Regions from separate parts of the Synechococcus sp. EJ6-Ellesmere genome, predicted to be linked through region 2. Evidence: riboswitches for the same ligand, from Rfam matches in the RefSeq annotation. Region 2 holds a riboswitch; each other region holds the start of a gene.

Region 1 (3,266 bases), on a different contig from region 2:
ACCGACCCGAAGCCCCCACGCGTCGGGCTGCATCCTCCAGGCCACTGTTGAACCCTTCGCCACCGATGACCCACCCGTTGCTAGGCCTGGTCGCTCCCGCCTCCCTTGCCCTGCTGTTTCCTGTTGCCCCCCCGGAGGCCATGGCGGCTGAGCTCAACCTCGACGGCATCAACCGGTACGCCCAGAACTCCGTCAACACCAGCTGGGACCAAGTCACCAGCATCACCCAGTTCTCAGATGTGCAGCCCACCGAGTGGGCCTACCAGGCGCTCTCGAACCTGATCGAGCGCTACGGCTGCGTCGCTGGGTACCCCGATGGCACCTTCCGCGGCAGCAAGCCCCTGAGCCGCTGGGAAGCCGCTGCTCTGCTCAACGCCTGCCTGGACCGGATCACCGAAGTGACCGACGAGCTGCGCCGCCTGCTCAAGGAGTTCGAGAAGGAGCTCGCGATCCTGCGTGGTCGCGTCGACAACCTTGAGGCCAAAGTTGGTGAGCTGGAAGCGAACCAGTACTCCACCACCACCAAGCTCAGCGGCCTGGCCACCTTCGTGGTGGGCGCCAATGCCTTCAACGGCAGTGCCCGCAATCAACTCAACAGCGCCCGAGCCGAGGTGGGGGCCACTACTTTCTCCTACGACCTGCAACTCAGCCTCGACACCAGCTTCACGGGCAAGGATCTGCTGCGAACGATCCTGCGGGCTGGCAACTTCGGCGATTCGGCCTTCGGAGGAGCAGGCCCCACCGGCGGTCTCTCCGCCCTGGAAGTGGCCTTCCAGGAAGCGTCCGGTGCCGATTCACTCGGCATCGACAAGCTCTATTACCAGACCCCGATCGGCGGCAGTTTCACGGCCACCATCGGCGCACGCGTGGGCCAGGAAGACATGCTTGCTCTCTGGCCCAGTGTGTATCCCACCGACACGATCCTGAACGTGCTCACCCTCAACGGAGCACCGGCGGCCTACAACAAAAATCTTGGTCCCGGCGCCGGCCTGTGGTGGCAGAGCGGTGGCTTCAGTGTCAGTGGCAACTACGTGGCGGCCAACGGCAGCGTGGGAAATCCCAATGAGGGGGGCCTCGGCACTGCCGCCTCAGCGGGTACCGGCACGGTTCAGATCGGCTACGCCGGTGAGCAATGGGCCCTGGCCGCGATCTACTCCTCCATCCAGTCGGGAGTGGAGGTGCCTGGTGCCACAGCGTTCACGGCCTCGGCCTTCGGCACTCCCGGCAGCCACACGAAGGCCTTCGGCCTCAGTGGCTACTGGCAGCCGGCCAGCTCAGGCTGGTGGCCCTCGATCAGCGCTGGCTGGGGGATCAACAGCACCGCCAGCGATGGCCAGGATGAGGACGGGGAACTAAGCACCAGTCAGTCATGGATGGTGGGTCTGCAGTGGAGCGATGTGCTGCTCAAGGGCAACGCCGCCGGCATGGCGGTCGGGCAGCCTGTGTTTGCCACGGCCCTGCAGGGTGGAGCAACACCTCAGGATCAGAATTTTGTCTGGGAATGGTGGTACAGATTCCAGGTCAGCGATTCGATTTCGGTCACTCCGGCCCTGTTCTATCTGAGCCGGCCCCTCGGCCAAGGCACCCCATCAGGGGAGAGCTTCAGCCAGCTGGGAGGCCTGGTGAAAACCACCTTCCAGTTCTGAACAGCGCTGCTGGCCAGCCAGATCAAGCTGATGTCGAACTATTTCCCAACCCCTCCAATTCGCCCATGAATCCAACCTGAAGAGCCTATAGTTCAACGGAACGGTTCTGCAAGCGATCAGCCTGCAGAGGCAACAGGGAAAGTGCAGTTCGAGTCTGCCGCTGTCCCGCAACTGTGATTCGGGGGCCTGCCCCGATCAGTCAGAACACCTGCCGTTTCTCACAACCCAACCGTCTGATCTGCGAGATTCAGTTTGACGATTCCCCTGCCCAGGCTTACCAGTCTGCTGGCGATGGCTGCACTCAGCTTCGCCATTGTTCTCCTGTCTCCTGCCCCCGCGCAGGCGATGCACATCGCCGAAGGCTTTTTACCCGTTCAATGGGCCGCTTTCTGGTGGTTGATTTCGATTCCCTGCTTGCTACAGGGACTGCGATCGCTGAGTCGGATCACCAAAGAACATCCTGAGTTGAAGCTGTTGCTGGCCTTGGCCGGTGCCTTCACCTTTGTGCTTTCAGCTCTGAAACTTCCGTCGGTCACCGGCAGCTGCTCTCACCCCACCGGCACGGGTCTGGGGGCCATTCTTTTCGGCCCATCCGTGATGACTGTTCTGGGAGGCCTTGTGTTGCTGTTTCAGGCTCTGTTGCTGGCTCACGGAGGACTGACCACCCTGGGCGCCAACATGTTCTCCATGGCCATCGTGGGGCCGCTCGTGGCCTGGTGGACCTTCCGAGCTCTGTCCGCCGGCGGACGCACAGGCCTGGCCATTTTTGCAGCGGCAGCCCTGGCCGACCTTGCCACCTATGTCGTGACGGCCGCACAACTAGCTATCGCCTTCCCTGCCGCCAGCGCCGGTATAGGCGCGTCGTTCTTGAAGTTCAGCAGCATCTTCGCCAACACCCAGTTGCCATTAGCGATCACAGAGGGCCTGCTGACGCTGCTGGTGTGGAACTGGCTGCAGGCCTATGGCAAACCTGAACTGAAAACCCTTCAACTGATCCATCAGAAGAACTGAATCATGCTGAATCGTGTTGACAAAAAGCAAAACCAGCACAACTGGCGGTTGCTGGCTGGCGTGATCGCCCTATCCGCCTTTCCCGTGTTGTTCGTCTCCGGCGACTATTCTGGCTCGGATGGACAAGGCACTGAAGCGATCGCAACAATCAAGCCCAGCTATGAACCGTGGTTTCAACCCGTGGTGGAACTTCCCAGTGGCGAAATCGAAAGCCTGATGTTCGCAACCCAAGCGGCCCTTGGCGCTGGAGTCGTGGGCTTTGTGATCGGCATCTACCGGGGCCGAAGCATGGCGCAGAAACATTCTGAACCACCAACTTCATGAGTCATCGCATCGATGCCCTGGCCCATGGAAACCGTCTGAAAATCCTGCCCCCTGGCCACAAACTGGCCTTTGCTACAGCCCTGTTACTGCTGGCCCTGGTGGCACCACTAACAGTGCAATTAATCATCAGTTTTTGGCTGGCACTGTGGATCGTTGGCTACGCAGGAATCCCGCCCGGCATTTATTTGTCAATGCTGCTGTTGCCCTTGGGATTGACCATCTCCAGCTTGCCAGCGATCATCATCAATGTTGTTGGACACGAGTCGCTGCCAGGGGTACAGGCCG
Region 2 (3,266 bases):
GCGGGGAGCAGGCCCTCGATACGGGTCTCGCCTTCGGCGATGGCACCGAAGAGCAGAGCCCGGTGGGAAATCGACTTATCGCCCGGCACCCGCACCGTGCCGCGCAGGCTGCGCTCCCGGCCAGCACCGGCATTGGAGCCCAGGGTCAGGGGGCTGCCGGGAGCGGGGGCGACGGCCATGCGATGGAGTGGCGAGGCGAAAGGGGAATCGGGGGAGCCTAGGCCTGAGCTTCCGCTGGAAACGCCGGCGACTGCGAGCCATTGAGACGATCACCCGCATCCCCCAGTCCGGGCACGATGCGGAAGGCCTCATCCAGCTCGGGATCGATGCAGGCGGTGTACACGCTGAGATCCGGGAAACGCTTGCCGAGGGTCGCGAGCCCGGGGCTGGCTGCCAGGGCCGTGATCACCCGCAACCGCTGACCGCTCACCCCCCGGGCCTCCAGGCGCTCCAGCACCTGGATCAGGCTGCCGCCAGTGGCCAGCATCGGATCGAAGACCATCACCCCCACCCGCTCGCCGATCCTCTGCGGCAGCGCGTCGAGGTAGCAACTGGCCTCGCCCGTGCGCTCATCCCGCACCAGGCCCATATGGGCGACCCGGGCGGAGGGCAACACTGCCTGGGCTCCGGCCCACAGCCCCAGGCCAGCACGCAGCACCGGCACCGCCAGCACAGGCACCGACGGGTCCACCACCATGCCGTCGGTGACGGCCAGAGGGGTCTGCACCTGCAGGGATCGCTGGGGCAACCAGTCGCGTACGGCTTCATAGGTGAGCCAGCGACCCAGCTCGGCCATGGCGGTGGCGAACAGCGGCGAGGGGGTGTCCTGATCCCTCAGCAGAGTGAGCCAGTGGGCGATCAGGGGGTGGGGTGGAACAACCACCCGCAGCGACATGCTCATGTGCCATAGCTTGAGCCGTCACGCTACGTGCGCCGTGCCGTCTGCTCTTCGGGTGTCCAGGCCCCACCCTTCTCTTGGGCAGCGCATCCACCGACGCTGGTGGTCGCTGCTGGCCGGACTGATCCTGCTGATGGGCAGCTCGCTGCTGATGGGGGTGGGGAGCGCCGCTGCGATCACGGCACCGGAGCTGCGGGGCCAGCGTGCCCTGCAGGATCTTCAGCCCGACATGCACGGCCGTGACCTGCGTCAGCAGGAGTTCCTCAAAGCCTCAATGGGCGGCTTCGACCTCAGCGGCAGCGATCTGCGCGGGGCGGTGTTCAACTCCAGTGATCTCACCAACACCAACCTGAGCGCAGCCAACCTCGAAGACGCCGTGGCCTTCGCCACCCGCTTCGATGGGGCCGATCTGAGCGGGGCTGTACTGCGCAACGCCATGCTCATGCAGAGCCGTTTCACCGGTGCCCAGATCGAGGGGGCCGATTTTAGCGACGCCGTGCTGGATCTCTCCCAGGTCAAGGCCCTCTGCTCCCGCGCCGATGGCGTCAACCCAAGCACTGGGGTGTCCACGGTCGAAAGCCTGGGCTGCCGGTAACATTCGGGTCCGGTTCCGGTGGTGAACAGCCACCGGGGGCAAGGGGGAAAGTCCGGTGTGAGTCCGGCGCTGTCCCGCAGCTGTGAAGCCCGTGCTCCGGTCGACAACCGCCGCACGAGCCAGTCAGAACACCCGCCGGTACTCCCTCTCGTGCCGGCGCGGACCAGAATTCCAGACCATGACCTTCCTGTCACGGGATCCGGCTCGGCTACGGCAGCCAGCACGGCACTCCCGATTCTCTCCCCGACCCAACCAAAACATCCCTAACGGAGCCAGCTTTAGGCCCACCCCCGGGAATCTGATCACCCTGGCCGGGCTGGTGCCCCTGCTGCTGCTCTCGCTGCTGGCTGCTCCCGCCTCGGCCCACCACCTGATGGAGGCCTTCGGACTGAGGGAAGGGGCCATGGCTGGTTTCCTCAGTGGGCTGGGCCATCCCTTGCTCGGCCCTGACCATCTCCTCTTTCTGCTCAGCCTCGGCCTGGTGGGGCTGCAACACCCTCTGCGCTGGGTGATCGCCCTGCTGGCGATCGGCCTGGGCTCCACCGCCCTGGGCCTGGTGCTGCCTGTGCCGCCCGGCAGCGAACTGCTGGTAGCCCTCTCGCTCGTGGCCACCGCTCTGGTGGTGCTGGGCCGCTGGCCACGCTGGATCCTGCTTCCCGCCATCGCCCTGCACGGCAGTGTCCTCAGCCAGCCAGTGCTGGGCTGGTCGTTCTCAGCCCAGGTTCTCTATCTATTCGGGCTTCTGATCAGCCAAGGGGCCCTGCTGATCACGGCCGTCACCCTGGTCCGCTCCTGGGCCCGGGGGCTTGAAGCCGCCAACCTGCGACTGGTGGCCGGGGTGATGATCGGCATCGGCGCCACGTTCGCCTGGACCCAGCTGGTGCCCTGACGATGGCAATCCCCACCGCAGTCCCGCCGGCCCCGCTCGCCAGCCGGCGGCTGCCGGTCACCGTCGTGACCGGTTTTCTGGGCGCCGGCAAGACCACGCTGCTGCGCCAGCTGCTGCTCCACAGCGGACAGCGCCTGGCAGTGCTGGTGAATGAGTTCGGCGAAGTGGGCATTGATGGAGCCCTGCTGCGCAGCTGCGGCTTCTGCCCCGAAGACGAGCTGGAAGGTCGGCTGGTGGAGCTGGCCAACGGCTGCCTCTGCTGCACCGTCCAGGACGAGTTCCTGCCCACCATGCAGATCCTGCTGGCCAAGGCCGATTACCTCGACGGCATCGTGGTCGAAACCAGCGGTCTGGCCCTGCCCGAGCCGCTGGTGCAGGCTTTTCAGTGGCCTGAGATCCGCACCCGCACCCGCGTCAATGGCGTGGTGGCGGTGGTCGATGGCGAAGCCTTGGCTCAGGGCAGCGTGGTAGGCGACCCTGCGGCCCTGAAGCGTCAGCGCTCGGCCGACCCCAGCCTCGACCACCTCAGCGACCTCGAGGACCTCTTCCGGGATCAGCTGGCGGCGGCGGACCTGGTGCTGATGAGCCGGGCCGATCGGCTCGATGGTCCCCAGAGTGAGGCCGTTCAACAACAACTGGCGCCGCTATGCCGACCTGGAGTACAGGTGCTGCCGATGGTGCGCGGAAAGGTTCCTGCCGAGCTCATGCTCGGCCTTGAGCGCGTTGAGCCGGCCCCCGGGCACCGTTCGGATCAGCAGGGTCATCCCGCTGACCATGACCACGACCACGACCACGACCACGACCACAGTCATGTGCCGATGCAGTCGCTGGCGTTGCAGCTGCCGGGCGACTTCGAGAGGCAGGCCCTGGAACGCCTTCTGATC
Region 3 (3,266 bases), on a different contig from region 2:
CCTTCTGCCGATGAGGCTTATGGTTAAGTTGCGGATCAGTATTTCCGCTTCTCCCAGTCCCGCCCAATGTCCAAAGCTCCCAACGACCCTGCCCGCGAACAAGCCCTTCGGGACTCTCTGCTCGTCCGTTTTGCCTCCGCTGCCGCAGCTGGCAACATCGACATGAAAAAGGCCCTCAACCGCGAAGCCACTTACTTGGGCATTCAGCTCAACAAGATCGACGGCTCGACGCCTGGCATCCAATGAAGCTGGAGCAGGCAAGCACATGCCTCAGCAGAGCTGCACTTCACGAATTCCAGTAATCCTCAAGGCTGTTGTGTTGCAATGAAGTTGTGTCGCAATGAATCTGAGGGATTTAAGTCAGACGCAACGTCACCACTCTCATGTGGCAGGTCCCTCCACCAGCCTCTGAACCATCACATAGGCATCCATGTAGCCCAGTTGCTTGTGGCGAAAGGCCCCCGGCAGGGTGCCGATGATCTGAAAGCCGTTCTGCCGCCAGCAGCGGATGCCGGCGGTGTTGGTGCTCACCACCAGGTTGAACTGCATGGCCCGAAACCCAAGCCGCCGGGCCTCCTGGAGCGAGTGCTGGCAGAGGCGGCTGCCGATCCCCTGGCGGCGGCAGTGCTCGGCCACCACGTAGCCGGCATTGGCCACATGGGCGCCGAGGGTGAGGGAGTTGGGCCTGATGTAGTAGGTACCCACCACGGCACCTGTGGCAGCGATGGCCACCATCACCGCCTGGCTCTGCTCCACCCACAGGGCCCAGGCCTCCGGCTCGGAGATGGCTGGGTCGTGGGGGAAGGTTTCGCCAGCGCGGAACACTGGCTCCAGCAGGGCCCACACCGCGGGCCAGTCGGCCGCCTCATAGGCGCGGATCTGCAGCGGCGTGGTGGGCGCGGTCAGCGGCGAGGGGGATCGGGGGGATGGTGATCCTCTTCCCCCCATCGGGCAAAGAATCTCCGCTTCCGGCTCAGCGCATCAGTAACCCGATTGGCCCCAGGGCTGCCACGCCGCCGCAGAGAGCCAGCAGCACGCACACGCCACGGGTCCAGGCCAAGGGCAGACGCCGCAGCGCCAGGAAGCTGCCGCCGCTCACCAGCACTGAGCCACTGAAGGCCCCCAGCCACCAGAGCAGGGCGGAGCCGTCGGCCGGAGCTTCCAGGCCGTGCAGCATGGCGTGTACCGCCACCGCTGCGGTCACCAGGGCGGCGCAGGCACCCAACTGGGGGCTCTGCTGCGAGTGGAGGCATCGCAGCACCAGCACCGCCACGGCGCTGATCGCCAGGGCTGCGAGAAATTCTTGGGCCGGCAACGTGCCGCCCATCGCCCCGAACATGCCGCCGCCAACGGCACCAGCCAGGGCCCAGAGCAGCAGTTGGCCGGAGATGCAGGAGGCAGCAGTCCCCACACCGATCAGCAGCAACAGGTGATCGGTGCCGCTGATGGGGTGCAGGAAGCCCGCCCCGATGCCGCCGTGGGCGATGCCATGGGCCTGAGCGGGTTGATCGAGCAGCAGCGCCAGGGCTGCCGCACCGCCGAACAGGGCCAGGGTTCTGGCCGAGAAGGTCTGGGTCATCGAGAGGTCCGGTCCGCGCCGGGGATTGTGCACGGCGAGCGTTCTGACTGAAGGGGCCAGGGCCCCCATCACAGCTGCGGGACAGCGCCGGATTCGGCTCAGGACGAACCTGCACCCCACCGGACTTTCCTCGTTGCCTCCAGGGAGTGACCCGCTGGAACCGTTGCCTCCATTGTGTGGCGCCGTGGCCGTGTGGGCATTACTGGGGGTGGCGGATCAGCCAGCCCAGCATCAGCAGGGATGCAGCGGTGATCCAGCTGCCACCCACCCGCAAGCCGATGGCCAGCCAACGGCGATGCGGAGGGGCCAGGGGCAGGGAAAGCAGGGTGCTCAGCACCGCAATGGCCACGGTCTCCCCCAACAGGGCCGCCAGAGCTCCCGCATGGCCGGCCAGTGCCGAGCCCGCCACGAGGGCGAACAGCGAGGTCAGAACGGCAGCCAGAGGCAACAGCACCACAGGCCGCAGCCGCACCTCCAGGGCCACGAGCAACCCAAGCCCAGCCACCAAGGCGGTGCACAACAGCGCCAGCAGCAGTTCCGAAGGCAGAGTCAGACCGATCAGGCCTCCCAGCAGCCAGGCCAGCGGCAGCAGCAAGGGCAGGCGATCGCCGTAGGGTCTGCCGGCCTGCACGCTCAGCAGCACCAGGCCGATCACGAGCAGCAGATCCGTGGGCTCCAGGAACAGCCGGGCCATCCCATCCCCCCAGGGGCCCAGGCCAGTGGGCGCCAGATGGGCCAGCGGCAGAGTCATGTGAGGGCCTGCTCCAGAAACCACAGCCCCACCAAGGCCACACAACCGCCGGCCCCCTGCACGAAGCGTCGTCCTCCAGGCCAGCGACGCGTCTCGCCCAGCAGGATCCCCACCAGGTGCAGCAGGCCTGTCGCCAGTACAAAGGCCAGGCTGTAGAGGAAGGCGTTGCTGCCGTCGGGCAGTTCAGCGCCGTGGGCATGGCCGTGGAACACCGCAAAGGCGGCCACGATCAGCGCCGCCAACCAGAGCGGCGGCGTCAGCTCGAACAGCACCATCAGGCCCATCACCAGACCTGAGACGGCGATGCCGATCTCCACCCCCGGAATCGGAACCCCCAGAAGGCCGAGCAGCCCTCCGAAAGCCATCACCATCGGAAACGCCACCGGCAGCACCCACAAAGCTGGCGGGCCGAGCACCGCACCCCAGAGGCCCACGGCCACCATCGCCACCACGTGATCGAGGCCACTGATCGGATGCAGAAAACCGGCCACGAACCCACCACCGGGGTGCGGATCGGCATGGGCCCAGGCAGCCATCGGCGCCAGGGCCAGGGCGACACCGGCCAGCAAGGTCCATGGCCAGTTGGTTCGAGCCATCAGTCTCAGGCCGCTGCATTCCATCCTGGATCTTTCACCCAGGCCCCAGGCGTGCCCCTAATGGGGGTGTTCGGAGCAGGGCATCCACTGGCACCGAATCTGGTGGGCGCCAGAGCCGCAGCGGTGCCACGGCGGCGGAACGTCTCCCAGAGGAGCTGCCTGGAACAAGGCCGATGGCGAGCAAATGCGCGAGGGACGAAACCGTGGCCGGGGGCGACGGCCTGGCTGTGGTGTCCAAACCATGACCATGGTCTCCAGTGCTCGCGAGTTGGTGGAGACATGAGTGATTATTTCGAGCAAGCCGCCAGCCCGGCGGTGCTCTTGAGACTCTGTTCCATGC

What was found. Region 2 has a riboswitch for cobalamin ahead of KBY78_RS15025 (HupE/UreJ family protein). Riboswitches for the same ligand answer to the same signal wherever they lie in the genome.
Region 1: it holds a riboswitch for cobalamin, as region 2 does, so the genes downstream of both, KBY78_RS09300 (energy-coupling factor ABC transporter permease) here and KBY78_RS15025 (HupE/UreJ family protein) in region 2, are expected to answer to the same signal.
Region 3: it holds a riboswitch for cobalamin, as region 2 does, so the genes downstream of both, KBY78_RS13080 (HupE/UreJ family protein) here and KBY78_RS15025 (HupE/UreJ family protein) in region 2, are expected to answer to the same signal.

Annotation. Positions count from the first base shown of each region.
Region 1 covers NZ_JAGQBY010000072.1:7,949-11,214, reverse strand. The annotation lists gene KBY78_RS09305 (iron uptake porin) at 66-1,646, shown strand; cobalamin riboswitch at 1,731-1,877, shown strand; gene KBY78_RS09300 (energy-coupling factor ABC transporter permease) at 1,938-2,657, shown strand; gene KBY78_RS09295 (energy-coupling factor ABC transporter substrate-binding protein) at 2,661-2,981, shown strand; gene cbiQ (cobalt ECF transporter T component CbiQ) at 2,978-3,266, shown strand, end outside.
Region 2 covers NZ_JAGQBY010000169.1:2,949-6,214, reverse strand. The annotation lists partial or broken gene KBY78_RS15040 (3-phosphoshikimate 1-carboxyvinyltransferase) at 1-179, opposite strand, end outside; gene upp (uracil phosphoribosyltransferase) at 218-901, opposite strand; gene KBY78_RS15030 (pentapeptide repeat-containing protein) at 1,032-1,493, shown strand; cobalamin riboswitch at 1,487-1,648, shown strand; gene KBY78_RS15025 (HupE/UreJ family protein) at 1,813-2,382, shown strand; gene cobW (cobalamin biosynthesis protein CobW) at 2,385-3,266, shown strand, end outside.
Region 3 covers NZ_JAGQBY010000126.1:2,865-6,130, reverse strand. The annotation lists gene KBY78_RS13090 (hypothetical protein) at 67-246, shown strand; gene KBY78_RS13085 (GNAT family N-acetyltransferase) at 382-948, opposite strand; gene KBY78_RS13080 (HupE/UreJ family protein) at 974-1,579, opposite strand; cobalamin riboswitch at 1,595-1,759, opposite strand; gene KBY78_RS13075 (phosphoglycerate kinase) at 1,779-2,330, opposite strand; gene KBY78_RS13070 (HupE/UreJ family protein) at 2,327-2,926, opposite strand; gene KBY78_RS13065 (iron uptake porin) at 3,263-3,266, shown strand, end outside.